DNA from 4 places in the Modestobacter sp. SYSU DS0290 genome. Region 4 is predicted to be linked to each of the others. Evidence: riboswitches for the same ligand, from Rfam matches in the RefSeq annotation. Region 4 holds a riboswitch; each other region holds the start of a gene.

What was found. Region 4 has a riboswitch for thiamine pyrophosphate ahead of ACI795_RS05025 (purine-cytosine permease family protein). Riboswitches for the same ligand answer to the same signal wherever they lie in the genome.
Region 1: linked by a shared signal. The riboswitch ahead of thiC (phosphomethylpyrimidine synthase ThiC) and the one ahead of ACI795_RS05025 (purine-cytosine permease family protein) in region 4 are both predicted to bind thiamine pyrophosphate.
Region 2: linked by a shared signal. The riboswitch ahead of thiM (hydroxyethylthiazole kinase) and the one ahead of ACI795_RS05025 (purine-cytosine permease family protein) in region 4 are both predicted to bind thiamine pyrophosphate.
Region 3: linked by a shared signal. The riboswitch ahead of ACI795_RS11015 (alcohol dehydrogenase catalytic domain-containing protein) and the one ahead of ACI795_RS05025 (purine-cytosine permease family protein) in region 4 are both predicted to bind thiamine pyrophosphate.

Annotation. Positions count from the first base shown of each region.
Region 1 is NZ_JBJHAI010000005.1:41,020-46,106, forward strand. It holds gene ACI795_RS06665 (AAA family ATPase) at 1-740, opposite strand, end outside; gene ACI795_RS06670 (hypothetical protein) at 774-1,043, opposite strand; gene ACI795_RS06675 (M18 family aminopeptidase) at 1,193-2,476, shown strand; TPP riboswitch at 2,521-2,634, shown strand; gene thiC (phosphomethylpyrimidine synthase ThiC) at 2,628-4,424, shown strand; gene ACI795_RS06685 (methyl-accepting chemotaxis protein) at 4,715-5,087, shown strand, end outside.
Region 2 is NZ_JBJHAI010000005.1:168,480-173,566, forward strand. It holds gene ACI795_RS07240 (LamG-like jellyroll fold domain-containing protein) at 1-729, opposite strand, end outside; gene ACI795_RS07245 (hypothetical protein) at 753-1,298, opposite strand; gene ACI795_RS07250 (GNAT family N-acetyltransferase) at 1,543-1,995, opposite strand; TPP riboswitch at 2,054-2,146, shown strand; gene thiM (hydroxyethylthiazole kinase) at 2,138-2,932, shown strand; gene thiE (thiamine phosphate synthase) at 2,932-3,591, shown strand; gene thiD (bifunctional hydroxymethylpyrimidine kinase/phosphomethylpyrimidine kinase) at 3,588-4,406, shown strand; gene ACI795_RS07270 (tetratricopeptide repeat protein) at 4,432-5,087, opposite strand, start outside.
Region 3 is NZ_JBJHAI010000010.1:125,953-131,039, forward strand. It holds gene ACI795_RS11000 (acetyl-CoA C-acetyltransferase) at 1-590, opposite strand, end outside; gene ACI795_RS11005 (SDR family NAD(P)-dependent oxidoreductase) at 718-1,503, opposite strand; gene ACI795_RS11010 (hypothetical protein) at 1,723-1,932, shown strand; TPP riboswitch at 1,937-2,045, shown strand; gene ACI795_RS11015 (alcohol dehydrogenase catalytic domain-containing protein) at 2,036-3,046, shown strand; gene ACI795_RS11020 (MFS transporter) at 3,078-4,328, shown strand; gene ACI795_RS11025 (potassium channel family protein) at 4,332-5,087, opposite strand, start outside.
Region 4 is NZ_JBJHAI010000003.1:113,111-118,197, reverse strand. It holds gene ACI795_RS05040 (ABC transporter ATP-binding protein) at 1-673, opposite strand, end outside; gene ACI795_RS05035 (TenA family protein) at 675-1,307, opposite strand; gene ACI795_RS05030 (thiaminase II/PqqC family protein) at 1,304-1,918, opposite strand; TPP riboswitch at 2,028-2,139, shown strand; gene ACI795_RS05025 (purine-cytosine permease family protein) at 2,133-3,467, shown strand; gene thiE (thiamine phosphate synthase) at 3,464-4,084, shown strand; gene thiO (glycine oxidase ThiO) at 4,081-5,087, shown strand, end outside.

The sequences.
Region 1 (5,087 bases), on a different contig from region 4:
CAGTCCATCGCCTCGGCGACGCCGGGGGGCTTGAGCAGGTCGAGCTCGCGCAGCCGGCCGGTGGCCCGGGCGACCTGGCGAGCCAGTGACTCGGTCACCTCCGGCAGCCGGCGGCGCAGGATCGCCACCTCGCGTTCGAAGTCCGGGTGTTCCAGCCAGTGGTAGAGGCAGCGGCGCTTGAGCGCGTCGTGCACCTCCCGGGTGCGGTTGGAGGTGAGCACGACCAGCGGTGGCGTCTCCGCGCGGATGGTGCCCAGCTCGGGCACCGAGATGGTGAAGTCGCTGAGCACCTCGAGCAGGAAGGCCTCGAACTCGTCGTCGGCCCGGTCGACCTCGTCGACGAGCAGCACCGACGGGGAGCCCTCCAGCGCCTGCAGCAGCGGGCGGGCCAGCAGGAACCGCCGGTCGTAGAGCCCGGCCTCCAGCTGCTCGGTGTCACCGGTCGCGTGCGCGGCCTCGGCGGCCCGCAGGTGCAGCAGCTGCCGGCCGAAGTCCCAGTCGTAGAGGGCGTGGCTGGCCTCCAGCCCCTCGTAGCACTGCAGCCGGTACAGCGGGCGGCCGGTGACCTCGGCCAGCGCCCGGGCCAGCGCGGTCTTGCCGACGCCGGCCTCGCCCTCCAGGAACAGCGGGCGGTGCATGACCAGCGCCAGGTACGCCGCCGTCGCCAGGCCCTCGTCCGGCAGGTACCCGGTCGACTCGAGGGCGTCGGCGAGCGCGGCGGGGTCGGTGGGCTGCGTCACGCTGCGCAGCATCTCACCGCGGACGGCGGCTGGTCACTCCTCGGCCATCGCCGGCAGGTAGTCCTCGTAGCTGGCGATCACGTCCTCCAGCTCGACGACGTCGGGGAAGTCGGCGACGTCCTGGTGCCGGCGGAGGAACCGGACCGTGCGCAGCACGACGTCCTCCTCGTCGTCGGTGCCCAGCCGGTCGAGCACCTCGGGGGTGAGCTTGAACCAGGTGGTCACGTCCTCGGCCTCGGTGGCCTGCACCACCACGTACTCGTGCTCGCCCTGGCCCTGGATCTCGATGTCGTCGTCCGCCACGGCAGTGGCTCTACCCGCCCCCGCTCGGCGAAACGCAGGCCAGGCGGGTGGCCCCCCAGGTCCGCCGGCACTGGGCCGGGCTCGCGGCGTCCACCTGGTCGAGGGTGGGCGCCGGCACCGACCCCGGTCTCCCGGGGCACGATGGGCGCATGCCGGAGACCCCGACCGACGACCTCGCCCTCGGCGACGACCTGCGCGCCTTCATCGACGCCTCCCCCTCCCCGGGGCACGCGGTGGCCGAGATGGCCCGCCGCCTGGTCGAGGCCGGGTTCACCGAGCTGGTCGAGACCGACGCCTGGGAGTTGGCGCCGGGCGGGGAGCACTTCGTCGTCCGGCACGGCAGCCTGATCGCCTTCCGGGTGGGCAGCGCGCCGTCCGCCGAGGCCGGGCTGCGGCTGGTCGGGGCGCACACCGACTCCCCCACGTTCAAGGTGCGCCCGCACTCCGACGTCCGGCAGGCCGGCTACCGGCTGGTCGGCGTCGAGCCCTACGGCGGCGGGCTGTGGCACACCTGGCTGGACCGCGAGCTGACCGTGGCCGGCAGGGTCGCGCTGCGCGGAGGGACGACGGCGCTGGTCCGGCTGCCCGGGGCGCCGCTGCGGCTGCCGTCCCTGGCGATCCACCTCGACCGCAGCGTCCGCGACGGGCTGACGCTGGATCCCCAGCGCGAACTGGTGCCGGTCTGGTCGAACGACCTCGACTACCCCGACCTGCTGGAGTGGCTCGCCACCGAGCTCAGCGCCGACCCGCTCGACGTCGTCGGGCACGACCTGGTGCTCGCCGACACCCAGCCGGCCGGGGTCACCGGCGCCGACGGCACCTGGATCGCCGCACCCCGGCTGGACAACGAGGCGAGCTGCCACGCCGGCGTGACGGCGCTGATCGCCGCGACCGGCGGCCCGCGCACCCAGCTGTTCGTCGCCAACGACCACGAGGAGGTCGGCAGCGGCTCGATGTCCGGGGCACGCGGCAGCTTCCTGGAGGACGTCGTGACCCGGCTGGTGGCCCTCACCGACGGCGGCGACGTCCAGGCGCTGCCCCGGGCGCTGGCCCGGTCGCGGCTGGTGTCGGCGGACATGGCGCACGCGGTGCACCCGACCCGGTCCGACCGGCACGAGCCGGCGCACGCCCCCGTGCTCGGCGGTGGCCCGGTGCTGAAGCTGAACGCCAACCAGGCCTACGCCACCGATGCAGCCTCCAGCGGGTGGTTCGCCGAGCGGTGCGCCGGGGCCGGGGTGCCGGTGCAGCACTTCGTCTCCCGGGCCGACCTGCCGTGCGGCTCGACGATCGGCCCGCTGACCGCGACCCGGCTGGGCATCCCCACGGTGGACGTCGGCGCCCCGATGCTCGCCATGCACTCGGCGCGGGAGCTGGCCAGCGCCCGCGACGTCCCGCTGATGGTGGCTGCGCTGACCGCCTGCTTCACCGACTGAGCCGCACTGCTGCTGGTGCTGGGCAGCAGCGCGGCCCTAGGGTGACCACGACCCGCGGGAGCCTCACGAACCGAGGCTGAGAGGGCGGCAGGACCGGCCGCTGACCGTTCGTACCTGATCCGGTTCGCACCGGCGTAGGGAGGAACCCCTGATGACTGCTGCCCCCAGCCCGTCCGAGGCCGAGAACGGCGCGTTCCCCGGCTCCCGCAAGACGTACCTCGCCGGCAGTCGCCCGGATCTGCGGGTGCCGATGCGGGAGGTCCAGCTCACCACCGGCGACAGCGTCGTCCTCTACGACACCTCCGGGCCGTACACGGACCCCGCCGTCGTGACCGACGTCCGCCGGGGCCTGCCCCGGCTGCGCGCGACCTGGATCGGCGAGCGCGGTGACACCGAGGCGTACACCGGCCGCCCCGTGCAGCCGGTGGACGACGGCCGCCGCGCCGACGACGGGCGCGACCTGGACAGCGTCTTCGCCACGGCCCACCAGCCGCGGCGAGCGCTGCCCGGACGCACGGTGACCCAGCTGGCGTACGCCCGCCGGGGCGAGGTGACCGCCGAGATGGAGTTCGTGGCGCTGCGCGAGGGCGTCCCCGTCGAGCACGTCCGCAGCGAGATCGCGCGCGGCCGCGCCGTCCTGCCGGCCAACGTGAACCACCCGGAGTCCGAGCCGATGGCGATCGGCCGCAACCTCCTGGTCAAGATCAACGCCAACATCGGCAACAGCGCGGTCGCCTCCTCCATCGAGGAGGAGGTCGCGAAGATGACCTGGGCGACCCGGTGGGGCGCGGACACGGTCATGGACCTCTCCACCGGCCGGAACATCCACACCACCCGCGAGTGGATCATCCGCAACAGCGCCGTCCCGATCGGGACGGTGCCGATCTACCAGGCGCTGGAGAAGGTGAACGGCAAGGCCGAGGACCTGTCCTGGGAGATCTACCGGGACACCCTGGTCGAGCAGTTCGAGCAGGGCGTCGACTACGTGACCGTGCACGCCGGGGTGCTGCTGCGGTACGTGCCGCTGGCCGCCGGGCGCAAGACCGGGATCGTGTCCCGCGGCGGGTCGATCATGGCGGCGTGGTGCCTGGCGCACCACGAGGAGAACTTCCTCTACACGCACTTCCGCGAGATGTGCGAGCTGATGGCCGCCTACGACGTGACGTTCTCCCTCGGCGACGGGCTGCGCCCCGGCTGCATCGCCGACGCCAACGACGAGGCCCAGTTCAGCGAGCTGCGCACGCTCGGCGAGCTCACGAAGATCGCCTGGGAGCACGACGTGCAGGTGATGGTCGAGGGGCCGGGGCACGTCCCGATGCACAAGATCAAGGAGAACATGGACCTCCAGCTGGAGGTCTGCGACGAGGCGCCGTTCTACACCCTGGGCCCGCTGACCACCGATGTCGCGCCCGGCTACGACCACATCACCAGCGCGATCGGCGCGGCGATGATCGGCTGGTACGGGACGGCGATGCTCTGCTACGTCACGCCCAAGGAGCACCTCGGCCTGCCGGACCGGGACGACGTCAAGGACGGCGTCATCACCTACAAGATCGCCGCGCACGCCGCAGACCTGGCCAAGGGGCACCCCGGTGCCCAGGCCTGGGACGACGCACTGTCCGATGCCCGGTTCGAGTTCCGCTGGGAGGACCAGTTCAACCTCTCGCTCGACCCGACCACGGCCCGGGAGATGCACGACGAGACGCTGCCGGCGCCGGCGGCGAAGACGGCGCACTTCTGCTCGATGTGCGGACCGCACTTCTGCTCGATGCGGATCAGCCAGGACGTGCGCGCCTACGCCGCCCGGAAGGGGCTGGACGACGCGGAGGCGCTGCGGGCCGGGATGGCGGAGAAGTCCGCCCAGTTCCGCGACGAGGGCGGGCGGGTGTACCTGCCGGTGACCGAGCTGGCGCAGACGGTGGCACCAGGGGAGCCGACGCACTCCTGACCGTCCCTGCACCGGTAGCGGACGAGCCGGTGGCCGACGGTCCGACGGGCCAGGCCGCCCCGAGGGCCGGAGGTGGGCGGAACCAGCGGGGGCGCGGCCCCGTCCAACGGCTCGCGCAGCTCGCTGGACGGGAGCCCACCCCACGACGCCCCACGTCGACTAGGCGATCCGCGGCGCCGCTCACCGGAGTTTCTCCACGAAGATCACCGGTCCTCCTCAACAGCGCGGTCACCGCGTCGAAGCAACAGGTATTGCCCCCGAGGGTCGGGGCGTGGGACGAGGAGCGAGTGATGAGCGACCGCAGCGCGGAGACCGACGAAGGGGTCACCGGACCACGTCCGGGCACGTCCTTGGGCCGGTGGTGGGCCGACCGTGGCGTGAAGACCAAGATCTTGGCGGCGGTGGCGGTCCCGTCCGTGGCGGCAGCGGCCATCGGTGTCATGGGTATCCAGTCGATGTGGGACGCGACGGCGAAGTCACAGGCGCTCTACGAGGACAACCTGCAGGGCGTGGCTGCAGCCGGGGACATGAACCGCCGCATCCAGGACATGCGCGTCCTCGCCCGGGACACCGTGCTGGCCCCGACCCCGGAGGAGACCCGAGCCGACATCGCCCAGCTCGACGAGGTGCGCGCGGAGTTCGACACGTTCGTGCAGGACTACA
Region 2 (5,087 bases), on a different contig from region 4:
GTACCCGGGCGCACCCGCCGCGACCGACGCGCAGGTCACGTCCCGGCCGACGCTGAAGGTGTTGACGTGGTTCGCGGTGCTGGCCGTGAACACCGCCCCGGAGGTGCCGGGCAGCCCGGCGAGCAGCAGACCGACGGCGCCGAGGGTGAGGGCACCCCGAGCGGTTCGTCGGGCTGGCCGGCCGAGCCGGCGCGGCGTCCTGCCGTCCGGCCGACCGTCGGAGCGTCCCGGGGCACCCCGGTGCAGCTGTGCCAGCCCGGCCAGCCCGGCCAGCGCGAGGACCGTGCCCGCCACCGGCAGCCACCGTCCCTGGGCGGCCCAGAGCACCGGGAGCCCGAGGTCGGGCAGCCGCAGCACCCCGACGCCGTGCACCGCCGAGGGCATCACCAGCGAGCCGTCCGGCTGCGGGTTCGCGTCGCCCTGCAGCCGCAGGCCACCGTCCTCCACCGCCAGCAGCCGGTGCAGCCGCAGCGCGCCCGGGATGTCGGGGTCGTCGACGAGCAGCACCTGCCCGGGCTGGACCGAGGCCACGTCCACCGGCCGGACCAGTGCCACGTCGCCGGGCTGCACGCCCGGTGCCATGGAGCCGGAGAGCACCACGGTGGACTGCCAGCCGGCCACGGCCGGCGCCACCGAGACGAGGACGAGCAGCACCAGGGTGCCCAGCACGGTGCGCGCCAGGACCGTGCCGGCGAGCGCCGTGCGGCTCTGCCGCCAGGTGGCGGTCACCGGCGTGACATCCGGGGAGGCACTCATCGGGACTGGGCCTCCCAGACGAAGGTCACCGTCGCCGACCCGCCCTGCACCCTGCCCGGGCTGTTGACCGGGAGGGTGTAGGTGATCTCGTAGGTCCGCTGGTCGCCGGCCGGGTCGCCCGACGTCGTCCAGTCGCCCCGGCCGTCGGCCCACCGGTCCGCGGGGAAGGCGGCCAGCGTTCCGTCGTACACCGACGCGTTCGAGCGGAAGCCCGCGCAGTCGGCGTACCCGCCGCCGGTGCCGATCCGGACCGTGAGCCTCAGGGCGTCGGCCAGGCCGTTGGAGTCCGAACGTCCGGTGACGTACATGCGGACGCTCGCCGGCACGGTGCCGGTGGAGGTCACCGTGATGCACCGGGTGCCGGTGCCTCCTCGCTTCAGGTCCGGGATCGTGAACATGGTGCCGCCGGCGTCGTCGGACAGGACCACTGTCCCGGTGCTCACGGTGGGCAGCGCGAGGGCGCCGGTGGTGACGGTGAACCCCGCGTAGGCCGACTGCCACACCAGGGCGGTGGCGAGCACCAGCGCACCGGCCGCGGACATGACCGCCCCCCGTCGCGTCGCGCGACGGCTGGGACGGCGGGGCGTCACCTTCGTCATGCCTGGCTCTCCGGGGCTCCGGGAGGACGGCCGCTCCGGTCACCCCCTGCGGGCCCGAGGCTAGGACCGGGGCGACCGGCGCCGGAAGACCACCCGTCACGGTGCCACTCCACTGGGTGACTGGTCGGGCGGCCATCGGGGCGGCCTGGTGACGCGGTGTCGGCCAGGCCGCCGACTCCACCCCTGCTCAGCCCGGCGCCGCCGGCAGCCGCATCGGCAGGTGCAGGATGCCGTCCTCGTCGTAGTCCGGACCCGACCGGCGGAAGCCGAAGCGCTCGTACCAGCTCTCCAGGTACGCCTGGGCGCCGATGTCGATCGTGCGACCGTCGCACAGCTCGATGCCGCGGCGGATCAGGTCGGCCGACAGCCCGCGGCCACGCGCGCCCACGGCAGTGGCCACCCGGCCGATGGCGCGGTCCTCACCGTTGTGCAGCACCCGGATCGTGGCCAGCACCGTGCCGTCGTCGGCGGCGAACCAGAGGTGCTCGGTGGTCGGCTCGGTGTCGCGGCCGTCGAGCTCCGGATAGGGGCAGGCCTGCTCGACGACGAAGACGTCGACCCGCAGCCGGAGGATCCCGTAGAGCTCGGCCGGTGTCAGCTCGGCGAACGGTGCCTGACGCAGGCGGGGTGTGGCGGTCACCGACCCATGGTCGCAAGCCGCTCCCCGCCGGGTGGCCGCGGTGCGGTGTTAGCGTCGCTGTCCTGACACGGGGTGTCCCGCCGGGACTGAGAACACACCCGTCGAACCTGCTCCAGTTCGCACTGGCGAAGGGATGTCACGCGTGGACGCCAGTTCCCTGCGCACCGCCCGCGAGGCGCTGCGCGACACCGCACCCCTGGTGCACTGCCTCACCAACACCGTGGTCCAGGCGATCACCGCCAACGCGCTGCTCGCCGTGGGCGCGGCCCCGGCGATGGTCGACGACCCGGCCGAGGCCGGCGAGTTCGCCGCCGTCGCCTCCGCGGTGCTGGTCAACGTCGGCACCGTCTCCCAGCGCACGGCCGACGCGATGCGCCTGGCCGCCCGGGCCGCGGGCGAGGCGGGCACTCCGTGGGTGCTCGACCCGGTCGCCGTCGGCGGACTCGGGTTCCGCACCGCGCTCGCCGCCGACCTGGTGGAGCTGCGACCCACCGTGGTCCGCGGCAACGCCTCCGAGGTGCTCGCCCTGGCCGGGGCCGGCGCGGGTGGCCGTGGGGTGGACAGCACCGCCGACCCGGACGACGCGGTGGAGGTCGCCGCGACGCTGGCCCGGCGCACCGGCGGCGTGGTCGCGGTCAGCGGGCCGGTGGACGTCGTCACCGACGGCGAGCGGACGCTGCGCGTCGGCGGTGGTTCGGCACTGCTCACCCGGACGACCGGCGCCGGCTGCGCCCTGGGGGCGCTCACCGCCGCCTACGTCGCCGCCACCGGCGACCCGCTGCTGGGCACCGTCGCCGCCCACGCGCACGTGGCGCTGGCCGCCGAGGTCGCCGCCGACCTCGCCGACGGGCCGGGCACCTTCGCCCCGCAGTGGCTGGACGCCCTCGACGCCATCGACGGCGAGGCGCTCAGCCGCGCCGACGTCCGCACCGCCTGATGCGGCGGGCGTTCGACCCCACCCTCTACCTGGTCACCGACACGCTGCTCTGCGCGCCGCGGTCGGTGCCGGAGGTGGTGGCGGCCGCGGTCGCCGGCGGGGTGACCGCGGTGCAGGTGCGGGACAAGACCGCGAGCCGGCGCGACCTGCTGGCGCTCACCCGCGCGGTGCAGCAGGTCCTCCCGCCGGAGGTGGCGCTGGTGGTCAACGACGCCGTCGACGTGGCGCTGATCGCCGGCGCCGACGGGGTGCACGTCGGGCAGGACGACCTGCCGGCCACCGAGGTGCGGGCGTTGCTCGGCCCGGACGCCGTCCTCGGTGTCTCCGTGGGGGACGACGCCGACCTCACGGAGGTGCTCGCGCTGCCGCGGGGGACCGTGGACCTGGTCGGGCTGAGCCCGGTGTGGGCCACCCCGACCAAGCCCGACGCCGGCACCGGGCTCGGGCTGGCCGGCACCCGCGCACTCGCCGCCCGGGCGCACGCCGGCGGGGTGGCCGCCGTCGCGATCGGTGGCATCTCCGCCGCGAACGCCGCCCAGGTCGCCGCCACCGGGGTCGACGGGGTCTGTGTCGTCTCCGAGATCTGCGCCGCCGCCGACCCCGCGGCCGCCGCCCACGCACTGCGCACCACCCTGACCCGGGAGCTGATCGACCGATGACCGCCGCCGTCGCCCTCACCGTCGCCGGCTCCGACCCCAGCGGCGGGGCCGGCATCCAGGCCGATCTGAAGACCTTCAGCGCGCTGGGCACCTACGGCACCGCGGTGCTCACCGCGCTCACCGCGCAGAACACCCGCGGCGTCACCGGCGTGCACGGCGTCCCGGCGGAGTTCGTCGGGGAGCAGCTGCGCACCCTGTTCGCCGACGTGACGGTGCACGCCACCAAGCTCGGCATGCTCGGCACCGCGGAGGTGGTCCGCGAGGTGGCCGCCGCGCTGGCCGAGCGGCCGGGCGGTCCGGTGGTCTGCGACCCGGTGATGGTGGCGACCAGCGGGGACCGGCTGATCTCGGAGGAGGCGGTCGCCGCCGTGCGCACCGACCTGCTGCCGGTCAGCGACCTGATCACCCCGAACGTGCCGGAGGCCGCGGCGCTGCTGGACGTCGCGCCGGCCACCACGGTGGACGAGCTGCCGGAGCAGGCACGGGCGCTGCTGGCGCTGGGCCCGGCCGCGGTGCTACTCAAGGGTGGGCACCTGGGCGGGGACGAGAGCGTCGACGTGCTGGTCACCGCCGACCGCGTGGTCGAGACCCGGCGCCCGCGGGTGGTGACGACGTCGACCCACGGCACCGGCTGCACGCTCTCCTCGGCGCTGGCAGCGCTGGCCGCCCAGGAGCGGCAGGCGGGACGGCCGGTGGACTGGGCGCCCCTGGTCGACCGGGCCCGGGACTACCTGCAGGCCGCGCTGACCGCGGGGGAGACGCTCGGAGTCGGCTCCGGGCACGGCCCGGTGCACCACTTCGCCGGCTGGTGGTGAGCCTGCCGGTGGCGGACCGGGGGACTCAGCCCTCCGCGTCCAGCAGCTGACGCAGCACCCGGGCGGCCAGCTGGTCGCCCCCCTCGGCGCCGCGCAGCAGCTGCTCGATCGCACCGTCGACGTCGCCCTGGTCCAGCAGCAGGACCCCGAGGTCGTGGTGGCAGTGCAGGTCACCGCCGTCGATGCCGGCCCGGTAGGCGGCCGCGGCGGCGACCGGGTGGTCGAACTCCTCGGCGAGCAGGGTGCCCAGCGGGCGCCAGCTCTCCTCCTCGCCGCGCAGCGCGCCCGCCTCCAGGACGCTCCGCGCCTCCTCCAGCCGCCCGGCGGTGCGCAGCAGGTCGGCCAGGTCGACCCGGGTGGAGGGGTGCAGGTCGGCGCCCGCGCGCAGCTCGTCCTCGAGCGCGGGATCGCGCGTCTCGTCCCAGCGCCAGCACGCCAGCACGGCCCGGGCGGAGGGGTCGCCACCGTCGGCGGCGCGCTGCATCCACGCCTGCGCTGCGGTCAGCTCGCCGTCCTCACGCAGTGACCAGGCCAGCTGCACGGCGGCGTCCAGGTCGCCGAGTTCCGCGCCGCGGCGGAACGTCGTCCGCGCCTCCTCGCGCAGCCCCTGCTCCAGCTGGGCGGCACCCAGCGTGGCCCAGGCCCCGCGGTCGCCGGCGGCCAGTGCCTCGCGGGCCGCCT
Region 3 (5,087 bases), on a different contig from region 4:
CCCTCGCGGATCGCGGCGCCCGCCGCCTGCTGCGAGCGGAGTGCCCAGGCGTCCTGCTCCAGCCGGTCGATGCCGTGCTCGCGGCGCACGTTCTCCGCGGTCTCCAGCATGCCACCGGGCACCGGGTGGTCGACGCCGCCGGCGGTCTCGCGGGCGCGGGCGAGGCGGTCGTGCAGCATCACGCCGTCACCCTTGGCGCCGGTGCGCAGCCCGAGTGCGTAGTGCTCGACGTTGCTCATCGACTCCACGCCGCCGGCGATCACCACCTTCCCGGCGCCGGAGGCCACCTGCATGGCCGCGTAGATGACCGCCTGCAGCCCGGACCCGCAGCGCCGGTCGATCTGCAGCCCCGGCACCTGGACCCCCAGCCCCGCGTCGAGCGCGGCGATGCGGCCGATGGCGGGGTTCTCACCGCTGGGGTTGCAGTGGCCGAGCACGACGTCGTCGACCTCGCCCTCGGCCAAGCCGGTCCGCTCGGCGATGGCCCGCAGCGCGGTGGCGGCGAGCTGGTTGGCGCTCAGGCCGGCGAAGACGCCGCCCATGCGGCCGACGGGCGTGCGCACCGGGGAACAGATGACGACGTCGTCCATGCACTCACTGTGCCAGCCCACCCCCGTGCCGGCGCTGCGTCGGCCTCCGCTCAGCGGAAGCCCGGACCGGACGACGCCCGTCCCGGCGGACCGGGAGGGGCGCCGTGCGGAGCGGTCGGGCGGGAGGTCAGTCGCGCGGCTTGGCCATCGCCTCGTGCGCGGAGGTCTTGAAGGCATCCGGCAGGACCTTGTTCATCGCGCCCTGCGCCTTGGTCATCAGCGAGGCGGCGACGACCTGCTTCTCGCCCTTCATCATCGCCTCGAAGCCCTGCTCGGCGACCTCGGCGGCGCCGTCCTTGGGGCCCTTGCCCATGGCGGTGTCCTCCAGGTCGGCCCGCCGGAAGAAGTCGGTGTCCGTCGGGCCGGGCATCAGCGAGGTGATGGTGACGGCGGAGTCCTTGAGCTCCTGCTGCACGGCCTCGGTCAGCGACTGGACGAAGGACTTCGAGGCGTTGTACACCGGCTGGTAGGCCCCGGGCATGGTGGCGGCGATCGAGGAGGTCACCAACACCCGGCCCTCGTTGCGGCCGGTCATCTCCACCAGCACCAGCTTCAGCAGGGCGGCGGTGGAGACGACGTTGAGCTGCATGACCTCGAGGTCGTCGGCCCAGTCGGTGTCGACGAAGGCGCCGCCGCGACCGACGCCGGCGTTGAGCGCGGCGGCGTGCAGCGGCCGCCCGAGGCCCTGGACCCGGGTCCACAGCTGCTCGATGCCCTCCGGGGTGCGGAGGTCCGCCTGGACGGGGATCACCTCGGTGCCCTCGGCGCGCACCTTCGCCGCAGCGGTGTCGATGGTGTGGTCCTCGGCGTTCACCACGACGTCGTAGCCGTGCTGGGCGAACTGCTTGGCGAGCTCCAGCCCGATGCCGCTGGAGGCACCGGTGACCAGGGCGAGCGGCTTGGTCTCAGTCATGGGCGTGCGGATACCCCGGCCCGGTGGAACGGAACCGTGCGCCGGGCAGGCCAGCTCGTCGGCTCAGGTCAGCAGTGCCCGATGCACGACCCGTGCAGCTCATCGGTCGCCAGCGCGTCCAGTGCCGAGCCCGACCGCACCGCGAGCGGACACTCCGGGTCATCGGCAGGGAGTCCGGCCACCACGTTCGGCGGCAGGGGCGCCCGGCAGACTGCGCGGGTGACCGAAGCGACGACCCCGGTGATCTGCTCGGGCAAGGGCTGCACCCACCCCGCCCGCTGGCGGCTGGTCTGGAACAACCCGAAGCTGCACACGCCGGACCGGGAGAAGGTCTGGACGGCGTGCGACGACCACCGCGAGCCGCTCTCGCACCACCTGGCGATCCGCTCGTTCCTGCGCCGCGTCGAGCCCTTCGGGCACGCCGGGTAGGTTCTGCGCTGCACACGGGAGCCCGGGCGCGGGCTGAGACGGCGGACGATCCCCGCCGACCGTCCAACCTGATCCGGTTCGTACCGGCGGAGGGAGCTGCCCGATGCTCGCTGCCCGTTTCCACGCGGCACACCAGCCACTGGCCCTGGACGACGTCCCGGTGCCCGAGCCCGGCCCGGACGAGGTGCGCGTGCGCATCGGCGCCGCCGGGGTCTGCGGCACCGAACTGCACTTCACCGACGGGCTGTACGCGCCGGCGAAGACCCCGATGACGCTGGGCCACGAGGCCGCCGGCACGGTCGAGGCGGTCGGCTCCGCGGTCACCGGGTGGGCCCCGGGCGACCGGGTGGCCGTCTACTACTACCTCTTCTGCGGCGCGTGCCGCTGGTGCCTGCGCGGCCGGCAGAACCTCTGCCTGGCACCCCGGGGCGTGCTCGCCTTCGCCGCCGACGGCGCCTTCGCCGAGCAGCTCGTCGTCCCGGCGCACTGCCTGGTGCGGCTGCCCGACGAGCTGTCGTTCGCGGCGGCCGCGCCGCTGTGCTGCGCCGGCACGACCGCGGTGCACGCGCTGACCGAGGCCGCCGTCGAGCCGGGCGATCTGCTGGTGGTCATGGGCAGCGGTGGAGTGGGGCTGGCCGCGGTGCAGGAGGCCCGGCGCCGGGGCGCCACCGTCGTCGCGGTCAGCCGGGACGACGCCCGCCGCGCCGCCGCCCGCGCGGCCGGGGCGACGGCAGCGGTCTCCCCCGCCGACCTGGCCGACACCGTGACCCGGCTCTCCGGGGGCCAGGGCGCCGACGTCGTCGTGGAGCTGGCCGGCGTGACCGCCACGCTGGAGCTGTCCACCGCGGTGCTGGGCCGGCGCGGCCGGCTGGTCCTGGTCGGCTACAGCGCCGACTCCCTCACCGTGAGCCCGCTGGCGATGGTCGTGGCCGAGCAGCGGGTGCTCTCCAGCGTGGGCAACACCCTGGCCGAACTGGAGCAGGCGGTGGCCCTGGCCGCGGCCGGCCAGCTCGCTCCCCCGGTGGCCGGCACGCTGCCGTTGAGCCAGGTCAACGACGCGCTGGAGCGGCTGCGCGCCGGCGACGTCGCCGGCCGGCTGGTGCTCACGCCATAACGGTCGGGGGGCCGTGTCAGGATCGCTCCTCGTGCGACGCCACCGCGGGGAGACCGCACTGCCCCGCGAGGTCGGCGTCCTCGCCATCGTCGCCTTCGTCGTCGCGCTGGGCTTCGGCGTGGTCGCGCCGGCGATCCCGCTGTTCGCCCGGTCCTACGGGGTGGGGACGACGGCGGTCGGCTTCGCGATCAGCGCGTTCGCCTTCTTCCGGTTCGTCTCCGCGTTCGCCGGTGGCTCGCTGGTCGAGCGGATCGGCGAGCGGGTGGTGCTGGCGGCCGGGCTGCTGATCGTCGCGGTCACCACCGGCGCGGCCGGGCTCGCCGGCAGCTACCCGGTGTTCGTCGCGCTGCGCGCGGCCGGCGGGGTGGGCAGCGCGATGTTCACCGTGGCCGCGCTGTCGCTGCTGCTGCGCACCGCCCCGCCCGCCCAGCGCGGCCGGGCCGCGGCCACCTACCAGGGCGGCTTCATCCTCGGCGGCATCGCCGGTCCGGGCGCCGGCGGCTTCCTCGCCGAGGTCTCCCCACGGCTGCCGTTCTTCGTCTACGCCGGCTTCCTGCTGGTCGCCGGGGCGGTCGCGCTGGTCCTGCTGCGGACCCCCACGCGACCGGCAGTCGAGGTGCCGGCCGCGCCGGTGGCCTCCGGCGTCGACCAGGGCGGCGGAGCCGACACGGCGGCCGCCCCCGGCGTGGAGGCGCCCAGCGGAGGCCTCCGGGCGGCGCTGCGCTCGCGGGCCTACCTGGCCGCGCTGGTGGCCAACCTCGGCGTGGGCTGGGTGCTGTTCGGGGTGCGCAACTCGCTGGTGCCGCTGTACGTGACCGAGGAGCTCGGCAAGACGGTCGCCTGGGCCGGTGCCGGGCTGCTGGCCGGGTCGGTGGCCCAGGCGGTCGGCCTGCTGCGCGCCGGGGCGCTCGCCGACCGCTGGGGCCGCCGCCCTTCGCTGGTCCTCGGCTCGGCCCTGGCCACCGCGTCGCTCGCCGTGCTGGTGCTGCCGCCGGCGACGGGTGCGTTCCTGCTCTCCATGGCCAGCTTCGGCCTGGCCGCCTCGCTGCTGGCCAGCGTGCCGGCCGCGGTGGTGGGCGATGTGAGCCCGGCCCGCAGCGGGCAGGTGGTCGCGGTGTTCCAGATGGTCGCCGACCTGGGGGCGGTCTGCGGGCCGCTGGTCGCCGGCTGGCTGACCGACGCCCTCTCCTACCAGTGGGCCTTCGGGGTGAGCACCGCCGTCCTCGCGCTCGGCTTGGTCATGGCGCTGGCGATGCCGCGCACCATCCGCGCGGTGAGCTGATCCTCAGCCCGGGCGGACCACCCGGTGCCCGTGGTCGGCCGCGTAGGCCTCGAGCACCTCGTCCACCCCTGCGCCCACGTGCAGGAACCGCTCGTCCAGGATCCCGGCGAAGTCCTCCACCGCCAGACCGAGCAGTTCCCCCGCGACCCGGACGTCCTGGCGGGGTGCCTCCCGCGCGGCGTCGCGGAACTCCAGGGCCGTGCCGAGCATGGCCGCCAGGGACGCTTCCTCCACCCCGTCGCGGAAGTAGTAGGTCTCGGAGTACTGGGTCAGGTCCACCCGGACCTGCACGAGATCACCGGCCAGGCCCTCCAGCACCGGCGCGGCGAGCTGCCCCTGCGGGTCGCCGGTGAAGCGGGCGGCCCGCACCCGGCGCAGCCCGGCGAGCCGCAGCGCCAGCACACGGCGCCGGACCAGGGCCGGATAGATCTGCAGCACCCAGGTGACCGAGGCGGTGAGCAGCCCGAACCCGAGCAGCGCCTGGACCGGGACGACGATCCGCAGCCAGTCCGCGGCCGGCGTGACGTCACCGAACCCGAGGGTGGCCAGCGTGACCGTCGAGGTGTAGAGCGCGTCCAGCCAGCCACCCCGCTGCGACGGGTCGAGCGAGCTGCCCAGCAGGAACCCGTCGGACATGTGCGGCCCGTAGACCAGTGCGCCGCCGAGCACGAGCACCGCCACCCACGCCACGATGACCAGCACCATCGACGTCGGCCCCGCCAGCACGCCGGAGTGCCCGCCCTCCCGACGGCGTCGCGC
Region 4 (5,087 bases):
ACAGCGCGGCGACGGCGTCGTCCGGGGAGACCAGCGGGCACTCCTCGTCGTCGACGACCAGCACGGCGTCGGCCAGGGTGCGGAGGAACTCCGGGTCGTGGCTGGCGAACACCACCGTGGCGCCGGCGGCGACGTCGTCGCGCAGCCGGGCGGCCAGCTGCCGGCGCATCCCGGTGTCCAGCCGGCGCTCGGGCTCGTCGAGCACCAGCAGCCGGGCCGGGCGCACCAGCGCCGCGGCCAGCGCGAGCCGCCGCCGCTGCCCGGAGGAGACCGCCGAGGGCAGCGCCTCGGCCCGCCCGGCCAGCCCAAACGCCTCGACCTCCCGGGCGACGACGTCCTCAGGGTCGGCCACGCCGTGCCCGCGGGCGGTCAGCAGCAGGTGTTCCACCCCGGTGAGCGCCGGGAAGAAGGCGTCCTCGTCCAGCACGGTGGCCACCTCGGCGCGGAAGGCCGCCGAGCGCTCGTCGACCGGTTCCCCGGCGTAGCGCACCGTGCCGCCCAGCGGCGGGAGCAGCCCGACCAGGGTCTGCAGCACGGTCGACTTGCCCGCGCCGTTCGGCCCCACCAGCCCCAGCGCGGTCCCGGGCGGCACCGTGACGCTGACCGGCGCGCAGACCGGCTCGCCCTCCGCGTAGCCGACGAGCAGCTCCTCGGCCGTCAGGAGCCCTGCCACCTCAGGCACCGCTCCACGCGGCGTCGAAGAAGCCGACCTCCAGCTCCATGGCCCGGCGGTGGGCGGCCCGCACCGCGGTGAGCCGGTCCTCGGACGCGTCGGCGCACAGCCGGTCGAGCAGCCGCTCCAGGGTGGCGGCCAGCTCCTCGAACTGCGGGGCGGCGTAGGTGTCCACCCACTCCCGGTAGGGCCCGTGCGCCCGGTCGGCCAGCTGCTGGCCGAGGTGGGCGTACAGCCGCATGCACGGGGTCATCGCCGCGCAGGTCAGCGCCGGGTCCCCCCGCCCGGCGGCATCGAGGAGGAACTCCGTGTAGGCCGACGTCGCCGGTAGCGGCTGCACGTCGGCGAGGTCGATCCCCCACTGCTGCGCGTAACCGCCGTGCAGCCGCAGCTCCTCCTGCACCCCGGCCCGCAGGTCGGCGAGCACCGCGGTCACCCCGGGGTCACCGCTGCTCTCCGCACCCAGCCGGTAGGCGCGGGCGAAGGCGTCGAGGAAGAAGGCGTCCTGGGCCACGTACCCGGCGAACCGCTCCCGGGGCAGCGTGCCGTCGGCGATGCCCTGCACGAACGGGTGCGCCAGCGCAGCCGCGGCCAGATCGGCGTCGGCGGCCCACAGCTCCGCGGCGACGCTCACGCCGCGGCCCCCGCCGCCTCCATCGCCATGTCCCAGAAGGCGATCTCCGCGGTGACCACCTCGGCGAACACCGCCTCCGCGTCGGCGGCGGCCGCCGGGAACGCGTCGGCGGCCGCGGCGAGCCCGGCCACGTACCCGGCGAAGCCCGGCGCGGTCCAGTGCTCGACGAACTCCCGGTACTGCGGTGCGCCGGGGAGCGCGCCGGACCAGGCGTCGAGGTAGGTGCGCTCGATCGTCCACAGCGCGGTGAGGCCGGTCGGGACGTCGGCGCCGTCGAGCCGGGCCAGCAGCTCGGCGTAGGCGGTGGTGGCCGACCGTGTCGGCGCCTCCAGGTCCAGGCCGCGGGCTCCGGCCAGCTGCTCGAACCAGGCCAGCTCCTCGACCAGCGCGACCAGGCCCCCGGCCAGCACCGCCTGCGCCGGGCGGGGCGCGCGGGCCAGCAACCGGGCCTGGAAGCGCAGCAGGTCGGCCACGAACCGGGCGTCCTGCACCAGCCAGGTGTCGAAGGCCGCGACCGGCACGGTCCCCTCGCGCACCCCGGTCAGGAACGGGTGCGCGGTGGCAGCCCGCCAGGCGATGGGGGAACGGGACAGCAGCTCGTCGACCGGCACGGGCGGGACTCTAGCCAGACCGGCCCCCGGCAGCCGAGTTCCGGACGGCGGGGTTCCCCGGCGGCGGGTCCGCGCGCCCCGGTGGCCTAGGGTGACGGGCGTCATGGCCGATGCCATGTGCGGGAGCTCGGGCGGAACCGGGCTGAGAGGGCGGCTGAGCGCCGCCGACCGCTGGAACCTGACCGGGTAATGCCGGCGTAGGGAGCGACACCTGATGAGCACCCCCACCCACCCGTCCCCCGTGGCCGGGGACGCCCCCCTCACCCTCACCGAGGCGCCCCCGCGCACCCTCGGCCTGCGCGACTCGCTGGGCCTGTGGGGCAACCTCGGGATCAGCCTGCTGCTGCCGGTCGCCGCGGTCTACGTGGTCCTGCCCGGTCGCTCGCTCGCGGTCACGATCGGCGCCATCGTCGTCGGCGCCGTCATCGGCGCGGCCCTGCTCGGCGCCACCGCCGCGGCCGGCGCCCGCGAGCAGGTGCCGGCCATGGTGCTGCTGCGCGGCCTGCTCGGCCGGCGCAGCTCCTACCTGCCCACCGCGCTGAACCTCGTGCAGTGCATCGGCTGGGCCACCTTCGAGATCGTGATCATCGCCGAGGCCGCCTCCCGGGTGCTCGACGCCCCGCGCTGGCCCTTCGTCCTCGGCGCCGGCGTGCTGGCCACCGCCATGGCGCTGCGGCCGCTGGGCGTCGTCCGGGTGCTCGCCCGCTACGCGGTGTGGGCGGCGCTCGCCGCGCTGGTCTACCTCTACGTGCAGGTGCTCCGCGAGCCGCTCCCCGAGCTCACCGAGGGCAGCGCCACCTCGTTCTGGACGGCGGCCGACATCGTCATCGCCCTGCCGGTCTCCTGGATCCCGCTGGCTGCCGACTACAGCCGGCACGTGCGCAGCAGCCGGGCCGCCGGCGTCGGCGCGAGCGTGGGGTACGGCATCGCCACCGTCGTGATGTTCACCCTCGGCGTGCTCGCGCTGGCCGCCTACGGCAGCGCCGGCCTGGACGTCGTCGACGCCCTGCTGGCCGTGCCGCTGGGCGCGCTGGCGGTGCTGCTGCTGGTCGTCGTCGAGCTGGACGAGGCGTTCGCGAACCTGTACTCGACGGCGGTCTCCGCGCAGAACGTCGTCGCCCGGGCCGACCGGCGGGTGCTCGTCCTGGTCGTCGGCGCGGTGGCCACCGTGCTGGCGCTGACCTTCGACATCGCCGCCTACGAGCCGTTCCTCTTCCTGATCGGCGCGGTGTTCGTGCCGCTGGCCGGGGTGTTCCTGGTGGCCTACTGGCTGCTCCCCCGCGGGGCCTGGGACACCTCCGACACGGCACCCGCCCGCCTGGAGCTGCTGCTGCCGTGGGTGGCGGGCTTCATCGCCTACCAGCTCACCCTGCCCACGTACTTCGCCGGCCCGGGAGCGAGCTGGACGGCGTGGTGGACCGCGCGGCAGACCGACCTGGGCATCGACCCGGCCAACGGCTGGTCGGCGTCGCTGGTCAGCCTGGCGGTGGCCGTGCTCCTCACCCTGGTCGTGCGGGCCCCGGCGCTGCTGCGGGGGCGCCGGTCGTGACCCTGGGCCGGCTGCACGTGCTCACCGACGCCCGCGGCGGGCCGGCGGCGCTGGCCGCGGTCGAGGCCGCCGTCGCCGCCGGGGCGCCGGTCGTGCAGGTCCGCGCCAAGGGCGGCACCGACCGGGAGCTGTACGAGTTCGCCCGCGCCGTCGTGGCGGTCTGCGCCCCAGCCGGGGCGACCTGCCTGGTCAACGACCGGGTGGACGTCGCCCTGGCGGTCGGCGCCGACGGGACCCACCTGGGCGCCGGTGACCTGCCGCTGGCCGCCGCCCGCCGGGTCGCCGGCCCCGGGCACCTGCTCGGCGGCACCTGCCGCGACCCGGACCTCGCCCGCCGGCTGGTCGCCGAGGGCGCCGACTACCTCGGCGTCGGCCCCGCCTGGCCGACGACGACCAAGACCGGGCTGCCCGACGCGCTCGGCCCGGCCGGCATCGCCGAGGTCGCCGCCGCCGTCGACGTCCCGGTGGTCGCCATCGGCGGGGTCACCGCCGCGCGGGTGCCGGAGCTGCTGGCCGCCGGCGCCGCCGGGGTCGCCGTCGTGGGCGCGGTCTCCGCCGCCGCCGACCCGGCCGCCGCCACCCGGGAGTTGCTGCGGCAGCTCGGGGGCGCGCCGTGAGCCTCGACGTCGTCGTCGCCGGGGGCGGGCTCATCGGCCTGTCGGTGGCCTGGCGGTCCGCGCAGCGCGGGCTGTCGGTCACCGTCGTGGACGACGCACCCGGCGCGGGGGCCTCCGCCGCGGCCGCCGGGATGCTCGCCCCGGTCACCGAGGCCGCCTACGGCGAGGAGGCGCTGCTGCGGTTGTGCGTGGCGTCGCTGCAGCGCTACCCGGCCTTCGTCGCCGAGCTGGAGCAGGTCACCGGCCTGCCGGTGGAGCTGCGCACCGCCGGCACCCTGGTCGTCGGGTTCGACGCCGACGACGTCCGCCAGCTCGACGAGCTGCACGCCTTCCAGACCGAGCTCGGGCTGGACGCCGCGCGGCTCACCCCCCGGGAGACCCGTCGCCGGGAACCCGCGCTCACCCCGCGGGTCCGCGGCGGGCTGGCCGTCGCCGGCGACCACTCCGTCGACGGCCGCGCCCTGCACGCCGTCCTGCTGGCCGCCTGCTCCGCGGCCGGGGTGCAGCTGGTCCGGGACCGGGCGTCGGCGCTCACCGTGACCGCCGGCCGGGCCACCGGGCTCACGCTGGCCGGGGGCGGAGAGCTGGCCGCTGGCACCGTGGTCCTCGCCCTGGGCGCGCACAGCAGCGGCCTGCCCGGCGTCCCGCCGCTGCCGGTGCGCCCGGTGAAGGGCCAGATCCTGCGGCTGGCCGGGGCGGCCGGGCTGCTCGGCGGCACGGTGCGGGCGCTGGTCCGCGGCCGGCACGTCTACCTGGTGCCCTACGGCGGCGACCGGCTGATCGTCGGCGCCACCGTCGAGGACCGCGGCTTCGACGCCCGGGTCACCGCCGGCGGGGTGCACGAGCTGCTGCACGACGCGATCGAGGTCGTCCCGGACGTCGCCGAGCTCGAGCTCACCGAGACCCTGGCCCGCTGGCGCCCCGGCACCGCCGACAACGCCCCACTGCTGGGCGCCTCGTCGCTGCCCGGGCTGGTGCTGGCCACCGGGCACCACCGCAACGG